DNA from 4 places in the Tissierella carlieri genome. Region 2 is predicted to be linked to each of the others. Evidence: riboswitches for the same ligand, from Rfam matches in the RefSeq annotation. Region 2 holds a riboswitch; each other region holds the start of a gene.
What was found. A riboswitch is a leader RNA that binds a small molecule or an ion and turns the genes downstream of it on or off. The one in region 2 is predicted to bind cobalamin.
Positions count from the first base shown of each region.

Region 1: it holds a riboswitch for cobalamin, as region 2 does, so the genes downstream of both, sucC (ADP-forming succinate--CoA ligase subunit beta) here and KQI38_RS16570 (ABC transporter substrate-binding protein) in region 2, are expected to answer to the same signal.
Region 3: it holds a riboswitch for cobalamin, as region 2 does, so the genes downstream of both, KQI38_RS10375 (energy-coupling factor ABC transporter permease) here and KQI38_RS16570 (ABC transporter substrate-binding protein) in region 2, are expected to answer to the same signal.
Region 4: it holds a riboswitch for cobalamin, as region 2 does, so the genes downstream of both, KQI38_RS10560 (DUF2292 domain-containing protein) here and KQI38_RS16570 (ABC transporter substrate-binding protein) in region 2, are expected to answer to the same signal.

Region 1 is NZ_JAHLOH010000033.1:94,027-98,739, forward strand. Features, by position in the region: gene sucD (succinate--CoA ligase subunit alpha) at 1-215, opposite strand, end outside; gene sucC (ADP-forming succinate--CoA ligase subunit beta) at 235-1,392, opposite strand; cobalamin riboswitch at 1,582-1,769, opposite strand; gene eno (phosphopyruvate hydratase) at 1,895-3,187, opposite strand; gene gpmI (2,3-bisphosphoglycerate-independent phosphoglycerate mutase) at 3,319-4,713, opposite strand, start outside.
Region 2 is NZ_JAHLOH010000047.1:10,710-15,422, forward strand. Features, by position in the region: gene KQI38_RS16555 (DUF5301 domain-containing protein) at 1-324, shown strand, start outside; gene KQI38_RS16560 (nucleotide sugar dehydrogenase) at 749-1,999, shown strand; gene KQI38_RS16565 (CGGC domain-containing protein) at 2,215-2,535, opposite strand; cobalamin riboswitch at 2,710-2,894, shown strand; gene KQI38_RS16570 (ABC transporter substrate-binding protein) at 3,107-4,162, shown strand; gene KQI38_RS16575 (FecCD family ABC transporter permease) at 4,152-4,713, shown strand, end outside.
Region 3 is NZ_JAHLOH010000033.1:36,403-41,115, reverse strand. Features, by position in the region: gene KQI38_RS10385 (cobyric acid synthase) at 1-51, shown strand, start outside; gene cbiB (adenosylcobinamide-phosphate synthase CbiB) at 45-980, shown strand; cobalamin riboswitch at 1,080-1,256, shown strand; gene KQI38_RS10375 (energy-coupling factor ABC transporter permease) at 1,421-2,146, shown strand; gene KQI38_RS10370 (energy-coupling factor ABC transporter substrate-binding protein) at 2,130-2,423, shown strand; gene cbiQ (cobalt ECF transporter T component CbiQ) at 2,407-3,087, shown strand; gene KQI38_RS10360 (energy-coupling factor ABC transporter ATP-binding protein) at 3,088-3,891, shown strand; gene KQI38_RS10355 (sirohydrochlorin cobaltochelatase) at 3,888-4,637, shown strand; gene KQI38_RS10350 (precorrin-2 C(20)-methyltransferase) at 4,637-4,713, shown strand, end outside.
Region 4 is NZ_JAHLOH010000033.1:89,069-93,781, reverse strand. Features, by position in the region: gene sucD (succinate--CoA ligase subunit alpha) at 1-443, shown strand, start outside; gene KQI38_RS10565 (FUSC family protein) at 462-956, shown strand; cobalamin riboswitch at 1,178-1,363, shown strand; gene KQI38_RS10560 (DUF2292 domain-containing protein) at 1,493-1,645, shown strand; gene KQI38_RS10555 (DUF4430 domain-containing protein) at 1,770-2,720, shown strand; gene KQI38_RS10550 (ABC transporter ATP-binding protein) at 2,737-3,414, shown strand; gene KQI38_RS10545 (COG1361 family protein) at 3,438-4,713, shown strand, end outside.

The DNA of each region.
Region 1 (4,713 bases), on a different contig from region 2:
TATATTATAGAAACATTAGCGCCAGTGTTATCTACAGCTTCCTTCATAGTATTAGATACAGGTACACCCTCAATTTTCATATTCCCTTTACCCGGAGTAACTCCCCCGACTATATTTGTACCATATTCCAACATTTGCTTTGTATGATAAATGGCTGTATTTCCCGTTATTCCTTGCACTATTACTTTAGTAGATTTATCAACCCATATACTCATTATTTAGTCCACCTTTCTGTTAAATTAGTTCTAGTATTTTCTTAGCACCTTCGCCCATATTTTCTACTGCAAATATATTCAGATTAGAGTTTTTTATTATTTCCATACCTAAGTCAGCATTAGTTCCTTCCAATCTGATTACTAAAGGAATATTTAATTTCAGCTCTTTTGCCGCATTGACAATTCCTTTAGCTATAACATCACATTTCATTATTCCACCAAATATATTGACAAAAATTCCTTTGACCTTATCGTCTAATAATAGTATTTTAAACGCATTTGTTACGTTTTCTTCTGATGCTCCTCCTCCAACGTCAAGAAAATTAGCCGGTTCTCCCCCGTGAAGTTTTATTAAATCCATAGTAGCCATAGCTAAGCCCGCTCCATTTACCACGCATCCAATATTTCCATCTAATGATATATAAGACAGTCCATGCTTTGAAGCCTCTACTTCTTTCTCATCTTCTTCACTTAAATCCCTATAGCTAAGTATATCTTCATTTCTAAACAGGCCATTTTCATCAAAATTCATTTTTGCATCCAAAGCTATTAGTTTTTTTTCTTCTGTTAATACTAATGGGTTTATTTCTACCAGAACGCAGTCCTTTTCCACAAAAATACGATATAAGTTCATCATTAATCTTACTGCTTCGTTTATTATCTCAATAGGTAAATTAATGTCAAAACATATTCTTCTGGCTTGAAATTCTGTTAGTCCCGTCAAACAGTCAATCTTCTCTTTGTAAATCCTATCAGGATTTCTTAATGCTACCTCTTCAATTTCAGTTCCACCTTCTTCAGAAGCAATAAGAGTTATGCTTGATGTATCCCTATCTAATACAAATCCTAAATAGTATTCTTTATCAATATTACACCCTTCTTCTATTAATACAGCTTTAACTTCTTTTCCCTTTTTTCCTGTCTGATGTGTTACTAACTTTTTCCCCAATAGCTCTTTAGAATATTTCTTAACTTCATCTATCGATTTAGCTATCTTAACTCCTCCTGCTTTTCCTCTTCCACCAGCATGAATCTGAGCTTTTACAACTGCCACATCAGTACTTATTGTCCAAGAAGTTTTTTCCGCTTCTTTCGCATCATATATAACTCTGCCATTAGGGACTGGAATCCCATAATTCTTCAATAATTCTTTTGCCTGATATTCATGTATATTCATCTTTATCCCTCCAATTTATTTTCAAAAAAATAACTCAGCAAAAATTTGCTGAGTTATTACTATGGTTTTGCAAAATAAATATTACAAAACAAAAAAACCTTTCTGCAATAGAAAGGATATTATCAATAGAGTAGAATAAATATTTAATCTACCTTATAAATAACACCTTCTCATCCGCGTGAGTAATAAACAGCGTTTTTTTCATTGGCAGGTCTCCTGACTTAAGAATAACAAACCCTACACCTTCCCATACTTTAAGTACAGTGGCATCTGCAAGGTTCTATCTATCACAGTGGCGGGACCGTGTCGGATTTAAACCGAACTTCCCTTTTAAATAATCCTATATATAAGATTATACCAATGAATAAAATATTAAATTTTAAGTAGAATATATCATAGGCAATATAAATTGTCAAATTTAAGTCCTCTTATTTATTCCTAAATCTTCTCTTGATATAGAAAGATTCTATTGCATGCAATAGAATCTTTTTATATCTAAATATTATTTCTTTATATTATAAAATGTTTTTCTTCCTCTATAAATTGCTTCTTCACCTAGCATATCTTCTATTCTAAGTAATTGATTGTATTTTGCCACTCTATCCGTTCTTGAAGGAGCTCCTGTTTTAATTTGTCCTGCGTTCATTGCTACTGCTAAATCTGCTATAGTAGTATCTTCAGTCTCACCTGATCTATGAGATATAACTGCAGTATATCCATTTATCTTTGCCATTTCAATTGTATCTAATGTTTCAGTTAATGTACCTATTTGATTTAATTTAACCAATACTGAATTGGAAATTCCTAAGTCTATACCTTTGTTCAATCTCTCAGTATTTGTAACAAACAAATCGTCTCCCACTAATTGAATCTTCTTCCCTAATCTTTCTGTCAGCTGTTTCCATCCATCCCAATCATCTTCAGCTAAACCATCTTCTATGGAAATAATCGGATATTTGTTTACTAATTCCTCATAATAATTTATCATCTCATCTACAGTAAGAATTCTGCCCTCTCCAGCTAAATTATAAACCTTCTTTTCTTCATCATACATTTCTGTAGCCGCTACATCTAGTGCCAGCATTATTTCTTCCCCTGGTTTATACCCTGCCTTTTCTATAGCTTCTACTATAGTTTTTAATGCTTCTTCATTACTAGATAAATTTGGAGCAAATCCGCCTTCATCACCTACTGCTGTATTTAGACCTTTAGATTTAAGAACAGACTTTAGATTGTGGAATATTTCTGCACCCATTCTAAGAGCTTCTCTAAAGCTTTTTGCCCCTACAGGCATTACCATGAATTCTTGAATATCCACATTATTATCAGCATGCTCTCCACCATTTAGTATATTCATCATAGGAACCGGTAATGTTTTAGCATTAACTCCACCTACATATTGATATAAAGGCATTCCTAATTCATCTGCCGCTGCTCTGGCTACTGCTAGGGATACTCCAAGGATTGCATTGGCACCTAGTTTTCCTTTATTGGGTGTACCATCTAATTGAATCATCAATTTATCTATTGCAGTTTGCTCAAACACATCCATTCCTATTACTTCTTCTGCTATTATATTGTTAACATTATCTACGGCATTCATAACACCCTTGCCTAGAAATCTTCCTTTATCTCCGTCTCTTAACTCTACAGCTTCAAATGCACCTGTAGATGCTCCTGATGGAACTAGAGCTCTTCCAAAAGCACCATCTTCTGTCCATACTTCTACTTCAACTGTAGGATTGCCTCTTGAATCTAATACTTCTCTTGCATAAACATCTACTATTATACTCAAATTTAACTCCTCCTTTAGTTAATTCACAATTATCAATGCACAATGCACAATTGCTAAGGAATGTTTTGGGGTCTTTATGACCTTCATTCACCGCTTTCATAATTGTGAATTGTGAACTGTGAATTGTGCATTTATTTTACAAGTGATTTCCCCGTCATTTCTTCTGGTTTTTCTAACCCCATCAGTTCTAATATAGTTGGTGCTAAATCTGCCAGAATACCTTCTTGTAGTTCTACATCCTTATATCCCACAAGAATTAATGGTACCTTGTTACTTGTATGAGATGTTACAGGACTACCATCTTCATTTATTAGCATTTCTGCATTTCCATGGTCTGCTGTAATTAATGCCTTGCCCCTCTTCTCTATAAGGAGTTCTATTATTTCTCCTAAACAGCTATCTACCGTTTCTATAGCCTTTACTGTGGCAGATACTACTCCCGTATGACCTACCATATCTGGATTTGCAAAGTTTAATATGATTAAATCATATTTATCCATTCCTAATCTATTTAATACTTCATTCTTTACTTCTATGGCACTCATTTCTGGCTGCAAATCATAGGTTGCCACCTTTGGAGATGGAATCAATGCCCTATCTTCGTTTGCATAAGGTTCTTCTATACCTCCATTGAAGAAAAATGTTACATGGGCATATTTTTCAGTTTCAGCAATTCTAAGTTGGGATAATCCCTTATTGCTAATATACTCTCCCAAAGTGTTTCTAGGTGATTCATCCGTATAAGCCACTTCTACGTTTTCTATGGTTTTATCATATTCTGTCATGGTGACATAAAAGGTATTTACTTTTTTCTCTCTTTCAAATCCCTCAAAATTGTCATCTACAAAAGCTCTAGTAATTTGTCTAGCCCTATCTGGTCTAAAATTAAAGAATATAATTGAATCATTATTATCTATAGTTGTAACAGGTTCATCATTCTCTTTTATAATAGTTGGAATAATAAATTCATCTGTAATATCTTCATTATAGGATTTCTCTATGGCTGATATTGGATTATCATTTTCATTACCTTTGCCTAGAGTAAAAGCATCATAGGCTAGCTTCGTCCTATCCCATCTCTTATCTCTATCCATAGCATAGTATCTACCAGATATAGTCGCTATTTTTCCTACACCTATTTCCTCTATTTTGGTCATTAGATCTTTTATATCTTCTTTACCTGCAGTTGGTGATACATCTCTGCCATCTAATATTGCATGTATATAAACATTATTAAAATTCTGTTTTTTCATTAGTTTCAACAACGCATATAAATGTGTATTGTGACTATGAACTCCGCCTGATGATACTAATCCAATTAAATGAACTTTAGAATTATTCTTTCTAGAATTTTCTATTGCTTCTAAGAATTCTCCTTTTTCGAAGAAATCGCCATCTGCTACAGACTTAGATATCTTAGTTAAATCCTGATATATTATACGTCCTGATCCAATATTCAGATGGCCTACTTCCGAATTACCCATTTGTCCCTCTGGGAGACCAACTGCTGAGCCACTTGCTTCCAG
Region 2 (4,713 bases):
ATAGAAGAGTCAGATGATAAGGTTTCTCAGGAAATAGTAGATATGATAGAGGAAAATTTAAGTATTATAATGTCATCACCTAAAGATGCATCTAATCCATGGATTTATATTGATATGCATCAGAATGAATACGAAGAAATTATAAAAAATGGTGAGGAAGAAGCTCTTCAATATATGATTTCTCAGTTTGAGGCAGGTAATATAGATGGTTTAAGAGGACAAATCATGATGATTCTATGCAAAGAATTACTAGGAGATAGAAACAATGTAATAGATGAAGCCTTATCTCCAGAGGAATGGTTTTCACAGCTTAATATAAAATAAAATACTATTTTTATCGATCGTATTTATAATGAAAGGACTCTACTTGGTAAATTAAATATTTGCTAATTCTATAAAAGTAAAAGAGAGATAGAGAGATTAAGAACCTGATTCATAAGGAAAATAAAAAGCTTGACTAGTGTTAGTTTTAATATGATAAGAATAATTTCACATAGAAGAGTTGTCCTACTGTATGAGTGCATAATGACAATATTGTCGAATGTTGCAAAACGATGTCGAAAAATATATTATTGACGAGTCAAATAGACTAAATATACAATGATAGTAAAGTTATATTTAAATAAAAGATTTAAACCATAGATGCTACGGAGATTTATAGTAGTATCTATGGAAAAATCAGAATGGATTTATCGATTTATTTACAGACTTTGTTCTTGTGATAATTCCATTGAAAGGAGATAAAAAAATGATTTCAGTAATAGGATTAGGATATGTTGGACTTCCCACAGCAGTTTTGTTAGCCAATGCAGGAAACAAGGTAAGAGGTATTGATATCAATGAACAATACTTATCAAAAATTGCTAATTGTGAAATAGAGACGGAAGATATTGAATTAAATAATATGTTAAGTAAGGTTCTGAATAATGAAAATCTGACATTGGAGAATAAAATAAGTGAGTCGGATGTATTCATTATAGCAGTACCTACTTTAGTAGTGGACAATGAAATTTGTTTAGATCATATAAAAGCAGTTTGCGCAGAGCTGGTAAAGGTATTAAAAAAAGGAGATTTGGTAATTGTTGAATCTACAATTGCACCAGGAACAACAGAAACCGCTATTAAATCTATGTTAGAAACTAACGGTCTAAGTGGTATTGATGACTTTTATCTTGCACATATGCCAGAAAGAGTAAAGCCTGGAAACACATTAAATGAATTGGTCTACAATGATAGAGTAGTAGGAGGAGTTACTCTGAAGGCTGCAGAACTTGCGAAGAAAGTATATGAGTCTTTTGTCAAAAGTGAAATAAAAGAAACTGATGCTTTGACAGCAGAAATGGTCAAGGTAGTGGAAAATACTTTTCGAGATATTAATATAGCATTTGCCAATGAGGTCCTAACAATTTGTGAAGAAGCCAAAGCTGATCCATGGAAAGTCATTGAGTTAGCAAATATGCATCCAAGGGTTAATATTCATAGACCAGGACCTGGTGTTGGAGGATATTGTATTCCAGTTGTTCCATGGTTTTTAGCACAATTGGCTCCCAATGAAGCTAAAATTATCAAAGAGTCTAGAGCAAGAAATGATTATATGCCAATTAAAGTAGCCAACGACATAAAAAAGATAATGGACAAGAATAATCTAAGTAAAGTTTTATTATTAGGGACAACCTATGCAGGTAATGTGAAGGAAACAAGATTTAGTCCTATATTAGATATTATAAAAGAATTGGAATCATTAAATATCAATTATTCAGCTTATGATCCTATTTCAAGAGATAAATTAGAAAATCAAGAAAATGATTTTACTAAAGCAATATCAGGTGCTGAATTAGTAGTTTTCTTAGTAGGACATGATATATTTAAAGAAATCACTGCTGAAGAATTAAAAAAATATGGAGTATTGGAAATCTTTGATTGTACAGGGCAAATATACTTACAGCATTTGGATCAGAAAGAAATAAAAGTTCATGTATTGGGGAAATTGGATATATAAATATAATGAAATAGTGAAATTAATAGGATAAATAGAAATATTAAGGGAAGTAGTTTTAGTATAATGAATATAAGACACAAGAGAGCAATTATGCTCCACTTGTGTCTTATATATTTTCTCAAGCCTTAAAAGTCAATTTATTAAACAACTCTATATCCTTATTTGGCAATCCCATAAATATTATCTTAATCAAATTATGTACATTTTATTTTACCTTAATGAGTACCTTCTACTACCTCTATATCCATAGATTCAAAGATTTCTTTAATTTCATCTTTTCTATCAGCCTTGCATTTAACAGCACAAGCCCCTAGATGTACTCTATCTACTCCAGAATCTTTCAGTCTCTCTGCAATAGTAATTATATTTTCTTTAGAATCCATAGAACATATATTGCATGAGAATAGAGATATAAGTTCAGTTTCTATATTCTTGTATTGAGAAAAATGTTTTTCCTTGTTATTGTATGTTCGAAAACATCCCATAGTAGAACACTTACCATTTATTTTTTCACATATTCCAATTGCGATTTTCATATTTACTCTCCTAACTGTTTTATCTAATAATTTGTTCCTGTCATATTACTATAAAGATTATATAATGTCAATGAAGAAAAAAGTAATAGGGGATATTTATTAGCAAAATAATAACAAATACATTTGCTTATACTTGTTTAATAATTATTTATATAGTATAATTGGTGATGAAAATTGAATATGGAATAAATAGGTTTATAGAATTAGAATTCTATAAGTAATAGGGAAGCAAAGTGAAAATCTTGCACGGTCCCGCCGCTGTAAAAGAAGAGTCTTTTCTAAATGTCACTGGGAAACTGGGAAGACAGAAAAGATGATGAGGCTTAAGTCAGAATACCTTCCTATTTATTAGCAAAAGTAACTCTACGGTGGATGGAGAAAGCTAGTATATTATGTTAAATTGTTTTATTTCGCTATCCTTCTGATTATTTTCAGGAGGTTTTTTGATAGAACTTACTTCAAGATTTATCACATACAGGATTTTTATTTAACAGGCTTAGAAACTTCAACAATCGTAGGGAGCTATGAGGGTTGAAGTTTTTTATTTATAAAAAAGGAAAGGATGAAAAGTGTGAAGGATTATAAAAGAGTATTGTGGATAATGATTTTAGCTATAATGATATCCAGTGTTTCAGGCTGCACTAAAACTACCAGTGTGGGAGGATTAAGCAATACGAAAAATGTAGAGAAGGTAGAGAATAGTGAGTTATCAATAACTGTAGAAGGAGATATGTATCCTTTAAAAGTAAAAGACTTTCTTAAAAAAGAAACTATTTTAGAAAATAAACCAGAAAAGGTAGCTGTTTTATCTGGTACCCCTTTAAATATCTGGTATGATTTAGGTGGAAAATCTGTATGTACATCTGATGTATCAGATAATGTAAAACTTATACCTGAATACGAAGAAGAAATACGAAGCCTTCCAACAATAGGACCAGTATATTCTATAGATATGGAATCTGTAATACCTCATAAACCAGATTTGATTATAGCCCAAGTTGGAACTCAGTCAACACAAGCAAAGAAATTGAGAGAAATGGGTTTCAATGTAATTACTACTCATATAAGAGGATATGATGATGTGGTATCAACTTATAAAGCTTTTGGAAAAATACTTGAAAGGGAAGAGTTAGCTGAAACAAAGATAAAAGAGCTGGAAAAGCATAAAGAGGAAATCATATCTAAATTACCGGAGGAGAATAAATCTGTAGTCATATTATACATAACATCTAAAACCCTTGCTGTTAAGCTTGATAACAGTATAGCTGGGGATATATCTAAAATACTGAGACTTAAAAATATTGCTTCTGATTTACCACCTGATACTATAGGATCAGAAACTACTCCATTAGATATAGAGTATATAGTAGACAAGAATCCAGATTATATTTTGGTTACAAGTATGATTTCCAGCAATGAGGAGGCTGTAAAAGCTATAGAAGAAGAATTTGCAACAAATCCAGTATGGAATGGAGTAAAAGCTATTCAAGAGGGTCGTGTTATTCATCTTCCACAAGAATATTTTTTATATAATGCAGGACCTTATTATCATCAAGCTATAGAATATATGGCTAGAAGTATATATCCAGAAGTATATGGAGAGGTGAATAAACAGGATGAAAAATGATATTTCCCTTAAAGACAATACAGGTTATAAAGTAGCTATTATTGCTATTCTAGTAATACTTTTTTTTGTAGCTTTTATATTGGGAAATACTAAAGGGACTCTTGAGGTAGGGGCAAGGCGTATATTTGAGGTTATTATGACGGACGATGGAAGTTCAGAAAGAATGGTAATTTGGAATATCAGATTACCAAGGATGATACTAGCAGCTTTAGTTGGTGCAAATCTTGCTCTGTCAGGTGCTATTTTGCAAGGAGTAATGAAAAATCCCTTAGCCGATCCAAGTATTATTGGTATAAGCAGTGGTGCAGGGCTCTTTGGAATTGCTGTATTAGTTATTTTACCCCAGCACATAGGACTAGTACCAATTGCTGCTTTTGTAGGAGCCATGGCTGCGGCATTTATAATATATATTTTATCTTGGAAAGGTGGAATACAGACAACAAGGATAATATTAGCAGGAGTAGCTGTATCTGCTTTGTTTGGAGCTGGTATTTCGGGCATATTGGTCTTTTATAGTGATCGTGTCCATGGGGCTCTTACTTTCATGAATG
Region 3 (4,713 bases), on a different contig from region 2:
GATATGGATTATATTTATAAAATAATGGGATTGGATAATCAAGTATGCTAATTAGTATAATACTTGCAGTTATAATAGATTTTATTATAGGGGATCCCTATAGTTTTCCTCATCCTGTGAAACTTATGGGAAGAATGATTGCTTTTGAAGAAAAATTAGCAAGAAAAATTGCTAGATCAAAAAAAGGACTTAAGTTTGCTGGATTTATTATTGTTATAATTAATATTTCACTTGGCTTTATTACGCCATATTTGTTATTAAAGCTTATAAAAGAATATAAAGTTCTTTATATTATAGTGAATACTTACTTAATCTATACATGTATAGCTGCAAGATGTCTGCATTATGAAGCCATGAAGGTATCAAAAGCTCTAGACATAGGTATAGAAGAAGCTAGGATAAGACTTTCTTATATTGTTGGAAGGGAAACTAAAAATCTTTCAGAACAGGAAATTATAAGGGCAACAGTAGAAACTGTGGCAGAGAATACATCTGATGGGGTCATTGCTCCACTATTTTATATAATCCTATTTGGAGCATCTGGAGGACTAGCATATAAATTTATCAATACTATGGATTCTATGTTAGGTTATATGAATGATAAATATATTGATCTAGGATATTTTCCTGCAAAGGTAGACGATATATTTAATTATATTCCATCAAGAATTACAGGAATTCTTATGTGCTTAGGTTCATTAGGGAGATTTCATATAAAAAATGGTTTTAAGATAATGATCAGGGATAAAAAAAATCATAAGAGTCCAAATTGTGCATATCCAGAGGGTGCTGTTGCAGGGCTTCTAGATATTCAATTAGGTGGAAATAATTATTATCATGGAAAGCTTGTAGAGAAACCTACAATAGGTGATAAGGTTGAGGAAATTAGAAAAATAGATATAAAAAACACTATAGAAATTATGTATCGTAGTGAAGTATTATTATTAATAATCCATATTGTGATCCAATTAGTTAGCTAAGTAAAAGATGGACATAACAACCTTTGGTATAATATTATATCTTTTAGTTGCAAAAATATCTTGTATTAAATATTATTTTATGATAGCATTAGAATGAAAATTGAATATAGTACATTAGGTTCTATAAGAATAATAGGGAAATGGGTGAAAATCCCATACAGCCCCCGCTACTGTAAGTGATGATAGAATCAGCTTATACCACTGGAGAAATCTGGGAAGGTGCTGAGAGTAAAATGAGTCACAAGTCAGGAGACCTGCCTAATAGTATTGAAGTGACCTTCGGAGGGAAGGAAAAACTTATAATTGTACTATTATATAGTTAATATTAGTATAAGTTCCATCCCTAATCTGCTTCAGGTTAGGGATTTTTATTTTCCTTTTAGGTCACCTAGTTTAGATATAAAGGAGTATTCCTTTAAAAATAAATGTGAGGTGATTTTATGAAAAAGAAATTATTAATGTGGGGTATATTATTGACTTTAATTATAACTCCACAGCTTGCACAAGCAATGCATATTATGGAAGGTTTCCTACCTATTAAATGGGCAATTATTTGGTCAATATTAACTTTACCATTTTTAGTCATAGGATTTAGAAAGGTAGGAAAAGGTTTGAAAGAAGGACAGGATCATAAAATGATTCTAGGATTAGTAGGAGGATTTGCATTTGTTTTATCTGCCCTTAAGATTCCATCTGTTACTGGATCTTGCTCTCATCCAACGGGAGTAGGATTAGGTGCAATACTATTTGGACCAACAACTATGACTGTTATAGGGACTATAGTATTGTTATTCCAAGCCTTATTATTAGCCCATGGTGGGATTACTACATTAGGAGCTAATTCCTTTTCCATGGCTGTAGTAGGTCCACTTGTTTCCTATGGTATATATAAAATGGGTAAAGAAGGGAAAAATAAAAGCCTGACAGTCTTCTTAGCGGCAGCATTAGGAGATTTAGCTACTTATGTAATTACATCAATTCAGCTTTCTTTAGCATTCCCAGATGCCACAGGAGGAGTTGCCGCATCTCTTACAAAGTTTCTATCTGTATTTGCAGTTACACAAATACCGCTAGCAATTGTTGAGGGAATTATAACTGTAATGGTATTTAATCTTATTCAAGAATATAGAAAAGAAGGAGTGATTAAACTTGAAGAGTCTATTTAAGCAAAATATTATTCTTTTATTTTTGATAATTGTAATCGTAATTACTCCATTAATTATTAAAAGAGATTCTGAATTTGGCGGAGCAGATGGAGAGGCTGAAGGAGTTATCCAGGAAATAAATCCAGATTATGAACCATGGTTTGAATCATTCTGGGAACCACCAAGTGGTGAAATAGAGAGTTTATTATTTTCTCTTCAAGTAGCTATAGGAGCAGGTCTTATAGGGTATATCCTTGGTGTATTAAAGGAAAGACGCAAAATTGTTGCTGATAGATAAATATGCATATACTAACAAATTAAGAAATTATCCTCCACAGGTAAAGATTCTTCTTTCCTGTGGAGGCATAGTATTGTCAAGATTAATCAATAGTTATTATCTTGATTTATTGATTACTATTCTTATGATCATATTAGTTATTGGAATAGCTAAAGTTCCCTTTAGAACCTATTTTAAGATGCTTTTATTACCTGTATCATTTCTATTCATTAGTATAATTACTATAATGATTTCAGTAAATGGTGATTTTTATCTTTACTATTTCAAGATTATGAATATCTGTATTGGTATAACTATGGAGTCTATGTCTAAAGGAATAAAACTGTTTACAACAGTATTATCATCTTTAACATCAGTATATTTTCTGATATTAACCACTCCGATGATTGATATCATTAGGGTTTTAAAGAAATTAAAGGTACCTAAGCTGTTTATAGAATTAATGGTACTTATTTATAGGAGTATATTTATTTTCATTGAAGAAGCGAACAATATTCATTTAGCCCAAGCTATGAAATTTGGTTACGAAAACAAGAGAAATTCATTAAGATCTATAGCATTACTTATTAGAAACCTTTTTACCAGAGTATTTATAAGACATAATGAGATGAATATATCCTTGGAATGTAAGTTATATAGCGGAGAATTTAAATTAGGTGATTAAATGTTAAAAATAAACAATTTATACTATAAATATGAAGATGGAACGAAGGCATTAAATGATATAAATATAGATACATCAAAGGGAAAAGTAATAGGTGTTATTGGAGCTAATGGTTCTGGAAAGTCAACCTTGTTCCTAAATATAATGGGAATTTTAAAGCCAAGTAAAGGTTCAATAATATATAATGATACTCCTATAAAGTATAATAAGGCTTATTTAAAGGAATATAGAAAGCAAGTCAACATTGTATTTCAAAATCCCGACCAACAATTATTTTACTCCAACGTATTTGATGATATAGCTTTTTCATTGAGAAATATTGGTGTTAGTGAAGATATAATAAGGAAAAAAGTAGCTAATGCATTGGAACAAGTTGGCGGTCTTGATTTGGTGGACAAACCCCTGCATTTTTTAAGCTATGGTCAGAAGAAAAGAATTGCTATTGCTGGAGTTTTGGTCATGGAATCTAACATTCTCTTATTAGATGAGCCTACATCTGGACTTGATCCTTATATGACTAAACAAATGAAAGAGATAATCAATGAAATAAGTAATGATAAAACCATTATAATATCTAGTCATGATATGGATTTAATCTATGACATTTGTGATTATATTTATATACTTAGCAAAGGCAGCATCATTGGAGAAGGTGAAACACAAAAGATTTTTCGTGAAGATAAACTACTAGACGAAGCCTTTTTAACAAAACCTTGGCTTGTTAGAATTCACGAAAAGTTTAATACTATCTTATTTAGGAATGAAGAAGAATTTTTATTATATGAAAGAAAGGAGATTTTATGAAAAAAGGAATAATAGTAGCTAGCTTTGGAACTACCTATGAGGATACGCGGAAATTATGTATAGAAAGCATAGAAGATATAATTAGAGAAAAGTATAGAGATTACTTAGTTTTAAGGGCATTTACATCTCAAATGGTTATCAACATATTAAAGAAAAGAGATAATATTCATGTATTTAATCTTGAGGAAGCAATAAGAGATATGGAAAATCAAGGTATAGAAGATATATATATTCAACCCCTCCATATAATCCCTGGCCATGAATATGAGAAACTTACTAAATATAATTTAAAAGTAGGCTTGCCATTATTAAGTTTAGAAGAAGATTATATGAAGATTGTTGAAAATATTGGAATTAGTGAATTAGGAAATAACGAAGCCCTAGTATTCATGGGGCATGGCTCTGATCATGAAGCAGATGAATCCTATGAAATACTAGAAAATCTTTATCATAAGAAAGGTTTTACAAATGTATTTATTGGTACAGTAGAAGGGAGTAAAACCATAGAAGATATAATAAAGGAACTAAAAGAAAAAAACATAAAAAAGGTAAAACTAAAACCATTTATGCTAGTAGCAGGAGATCATGCAGTAAATGATATGGCGTCTGAAGATGATGATTCTTGGAAATCAATACTTGAAAGGGAAGGATTTCAAGTTGAGGTATGTCTCAAAGGTCTAGGTGAATATAAGATTACCCAAGAAATATTTCTAGAACATTTTGAAAAGATAATAGGAGAGAAATAATGAAAAAATTATATGGCATTGGAACAGGTCCAGGAGATAAGGAACTATTAACCCTTAAGGCTGTTAAGGCAATAGA
Region 4 (4,713 bases), on a different contig from region 2:
CCGGTACTTTGACATATGAAGCAGTTCATCAACTATCACAAAAGGGAATAGGACAATCAACAGCCATAGGAATTGGAGGAGATCCTGTGAATGGAACAGATTTTGTCGATGTATTAAAGGCTTTTAACGAGGATGAAGACACCGATGCTGTAATTATGATTGGCGAAATTGGAGGAAATGCAGAAGAAAAGGCAGCTTTGTGGATTAAAGAAAACATGAAGAAACCAGTAGTGGGTTTTATAAGTGGAAAGACAGCTCCTAAGGGAAAAAGAATGGGACATGCAGGAGCGATTATCTCGTCAGGCCAAGGAACAGCAGAAGAAAAAATAAGGACAATGAATGACAGCGGAATATATATGTCACAATCTCCTACAGCTATAGCTGCTACTTTAGTTAAGGCATTAAAGGATAATAATCTCTGGAGAGAAGAATATAAGGGATAACATTAGAGAGGTATAATCATGGGCGAAATTGTGGGAAAAAAACATAAAAAAGTAAAGTTTCTTGGAATGAGAGTCGTTAAAACAGTTATAGCGGTGTATATATGTTTTCTAATAAGCTTTTTTAGAAATGGACTTCCTTTCTATTCAGCAATAGCCGCAATCCTATGTATGCAAAATGATCATGCTAATAGCTTAGAGGTTGGGAAAGGCAGGATGATAGGCACTTTTATCGGAGGAATATATGGATTTCTAGCTATAATATTAATTAATTTTGTCAATGTTGAGTTATTTAGTTATATTCATCATTTGATTTTGAGCTTATTTTTGATTCCAATTATATATACAAATGTATTTTTGAAGTCCAATAGTTCTACCTATATTAGTTGTGTAGTTTTTTTTAGTATAACTATTTCTCATGGAGGAGATATAGCACCGATGTATTTTGCGTTAAATAGAGTAATCGATACATTAATTGGAATAGCAGTCTCACTCATTATAAATATGATAATGTAAAATTAAATTTTTTCAGATGTTATTTATTTGAGAAAGGTAAACTGTAAAATTAAATTAGGCTTTGTAAAGTTAAATTAGACCTATCGATCTGTAAGACTAAGTGAGTCTGCAAGAAAAAATAGGTCTATTTTATTTTTATAATTAGATAGATAGAGAAGTTTAATAGTTAATACTCTAAATCTATTGTTTAAATCCAAAATATGGTATATAATGGAATAAATCTGAATATTAATTACTTAGGTTCTTTATATAATAATGATTAAAAGACAATCATGTGCAAATCATGAACGGTCCGGCCACTGTAAATGGAGAGCGATCTTTTAATATACCACTGGAAATATTTCTGGGAAGGTAAAAGAGAGTAACGACCCATAAGTCAGGAGAACTGCCTAAGTGATATTTTTCATTAGCCTTCCAGGATTGAGGCAAGATGTAATAAGTATGTGTATTTGTATATAATTATACTTAGATAAAATGTCTTAATCTCTAAAGGTTAGGACATTTTTATTATTTTAGGGGGGAGCTGATCTACACACATGAATGATAAAAATTTAAACTTAAAGCTTACAGAGAGGGAAAAGAATCTTATAGAACTAATAAGAAATACAGAATTTGGAGAAATAAAAATTATAATCCAAAATAGTGAACCCATAAGGGTTGAGGAGTTAAAAAGATCGATAAAACTATAGAATATGCTGACCAGAAAACTGGAGGCACTACTTGATTAACAAAGGTAGTGTTTTTTTATTTTTGTAGAGATTTAACTGAAAAATTCCAATACACGTTATATTAACCTAGTATGGAGGTGGTAAGATGAATAGAAATATCATGAAAAAATTAATTCTTTTTATCATTTTAATTACATTAGTGATTCCTTTAACAGGATGCTTTTCTGATAAGGCTGAGGGAGCAGGCAGTAACGGAGATTTAGAAATAGATTATCTTGTAGAGAAAAAAGAAGATAAAGAAAATTTAAAAGCAACTTCTTTACTTGCACAGATGAGAGAAAAACTATCATCAAAAAATGAGGTCGAAACTGAAATTCAAATAGAGGAAGAAGATATAGTTCAGCAGGATAAAAAAGAACTGTCATTTTGGGAGAAGTTAAGACTAAAGAATTCAGAGAGAGGAAAAGATGAAGAATTAGACCTTGTATCAAAAATAAAGGAAGAAGAAAAAGACAATGTTGAAATAAAGCCAACAGAAAACAAGAAAAAAGACAGCTTTCTTGAGCAAAATATAAAGGCGAAAGAAGACAAAAAGGAAGAAGAAAAGAAAAAAGAAGAAAATAATACTAAGGATAACGAGAGTAAAGAGAAAAAGGAAGAAAACAAAGAGCCAGAGGAACAGAAACCAAAGGAAAATACAGTAACCCTTACTATACGTTGTGATACTGCTGTAAATAAAGAGATGCATAAAGACCCTAAATTTAAAGGAATAGTACCGGAAAGCGGAGTTATATTATCTACAACTACATTTAAAATAAAAGAAGGAGATACTGTATTAAATGTATTAGAAACCGCAAGAGATAAATACAAAATACAGATGGCATATAGAGGAAATAAAGAATCAGCATACATAGAAGGGATAAATAATCTTTACGAATTTGACGGTGGACGCTGGAGCGGATGGATGTATTGTGTAAACGGCTGGTATCCTAACTATGGAGCTGGAGTGTATGTATTGCAGTCAGGAGATGTAATAGAGTGGAACTATACCTGTGATTTAGGAAAGGATCTAGGGCAGGAATGGCTGGGAAATTAGATAAGAGGAGAATATAATGTCTTTTATTGAATTGAGAAATATAAAGAAGGAATTTAAAATAGGAGAAAATATTGTAAAAGCTCTTGATGGAATCAATTTGTCTGTTGAAAGAAAAGAATTTATCAGCATCACCGGACGTTCAGGTTCAGGAAAGTCCACCTTGTTAAATATTTTAGCTGGATTGGAAAAGTCAACAGATGGAGAAATTGTAATTGAGGGAGAGCATATTGAAAAGATGGGAGAGGGGCAGAGAATAAGATTTAGGCGCAAAAATATAGGATTTATATTTCAGTCATATAATCTATTGCCTCAATATACTGCCTTGGAGAATGTAGCTCTTCCTCTGGCATTAAAAGGAATTGAACCAAAAGAAAGAATTGAAAAGGCTAAAGAAATAATGAAACAGGTGGGAATAGAAAGCCATGAGAATCATAAGCCCAGTGAGATGTCAGGAGGGCAGCAGCAAAGAGTTGGGATTGCCAGAGCATTGATAACAGGTCCAGCTATTGTACTTGCAGACGAGCCTACAGGTAATTTAGATACTAAAACAAGTATAGAAGTAATGGAATTATTAATTAATCTTTTTAAGGAAAAGGGGACTACCTTCTTGCTAGTTTCCCATGATGAAGTAGCTAAAAATTATACGGAAAGAACTATTAATCTACTAGATGGCAAAATAGTAGACATTGAATAAATATTTAGGGGGACAATGTTAATATGAAAAAAAGAAAAATATCCATTCTTTGTCTTGTACTAGTGATTTTGATAATAGCAGTTAAGCCTAATGTTATTTGGGCAGAACCAACTACACAACCTGCTGTCAATCAAGATAAGGTGGAAGGGGCGGATAAGAAGGCGATAGTAATTGCAGATACAGGTGCATTAGCCGTCTCCGGTAAACCGGGAGAAACAGTTACCATAGAGCTTCCTTTAGCTGTAAACAGAGAATATCTACCGACAAGAAAGTATGTACTTAGAAATATTACCGTAGAACCGGTTATACCTGTAAAGCAAGAGGATATGAAAAAATGGCCCTTCGAAATAAATCAGGCAAGCTATGTAAAAAAAATGGAAGATATGACCTATGGAAGTATGGCAGATATATTTTATAGCTTTAAAATATCTGAAACAGCAAATAAAGGACTTTATCCTATTTCATTTTTAATAAATGCAACAGTATGGAGATTAGATGATATAAACGGGACCAATATAAAGGAAGATGTAGAATTCCAGATTGTGACTTATGTAAATGTATTGGAAGATGGAAGTCAGTCCCAAAAAATTAATGAATTAGGAGCCCTGTCAATAGCATCAGTTGATGAGGACGGAGCCATAATACCTGCACCCTCGGGAAATGCAGGACAGAGAGTAAAGCTTAGACTTCCCGTCATAAATAATGGAGGGAACCTATCAAATATCAGTGTAACTCCGGTTATATCTACGTCATTGGATGAATGGCCCTTTGTAGTAGAAGCGGTAAACTATGGAAAGAATCTGCCGGATATGAAGCATGGAGAAATAGCCTTCCTAGAATACGATTTTAAAATATCCCCTAATATTTCCGAGGGAGCGAAACCAATTAATTTCAGAGCAACATATAAAGAAAATGATGTATATATGGAAAGCTTATTTTCTGCATATATCAATGTGGCAAAGGGGAAGCCAGAGATAAAGGAACTCCCCGATTCAGTGCCTAAATTAATAGTTACAGGCTATAGTACGGAACCGGAAATAATATATGCAGAGGATGAATTTCAGTTGATTTTAAACTTACAAAATACTTCTTACAATTCAACTATAAAAAATGCAGGTATTGTATTGACATTAGAAGAAAATAGTATCATGCCTGCAAAAGGAGAAAGTGATACCAAATATATAAATTCATTAAAACCAAGAGGAACTACTAGCTGTACTTTTAAACTTAAGGCATTGCCTACAGCATTAAATCCTACTTCTACAATTGCAGTTACCATGGATTATGAAAATGAAAAGG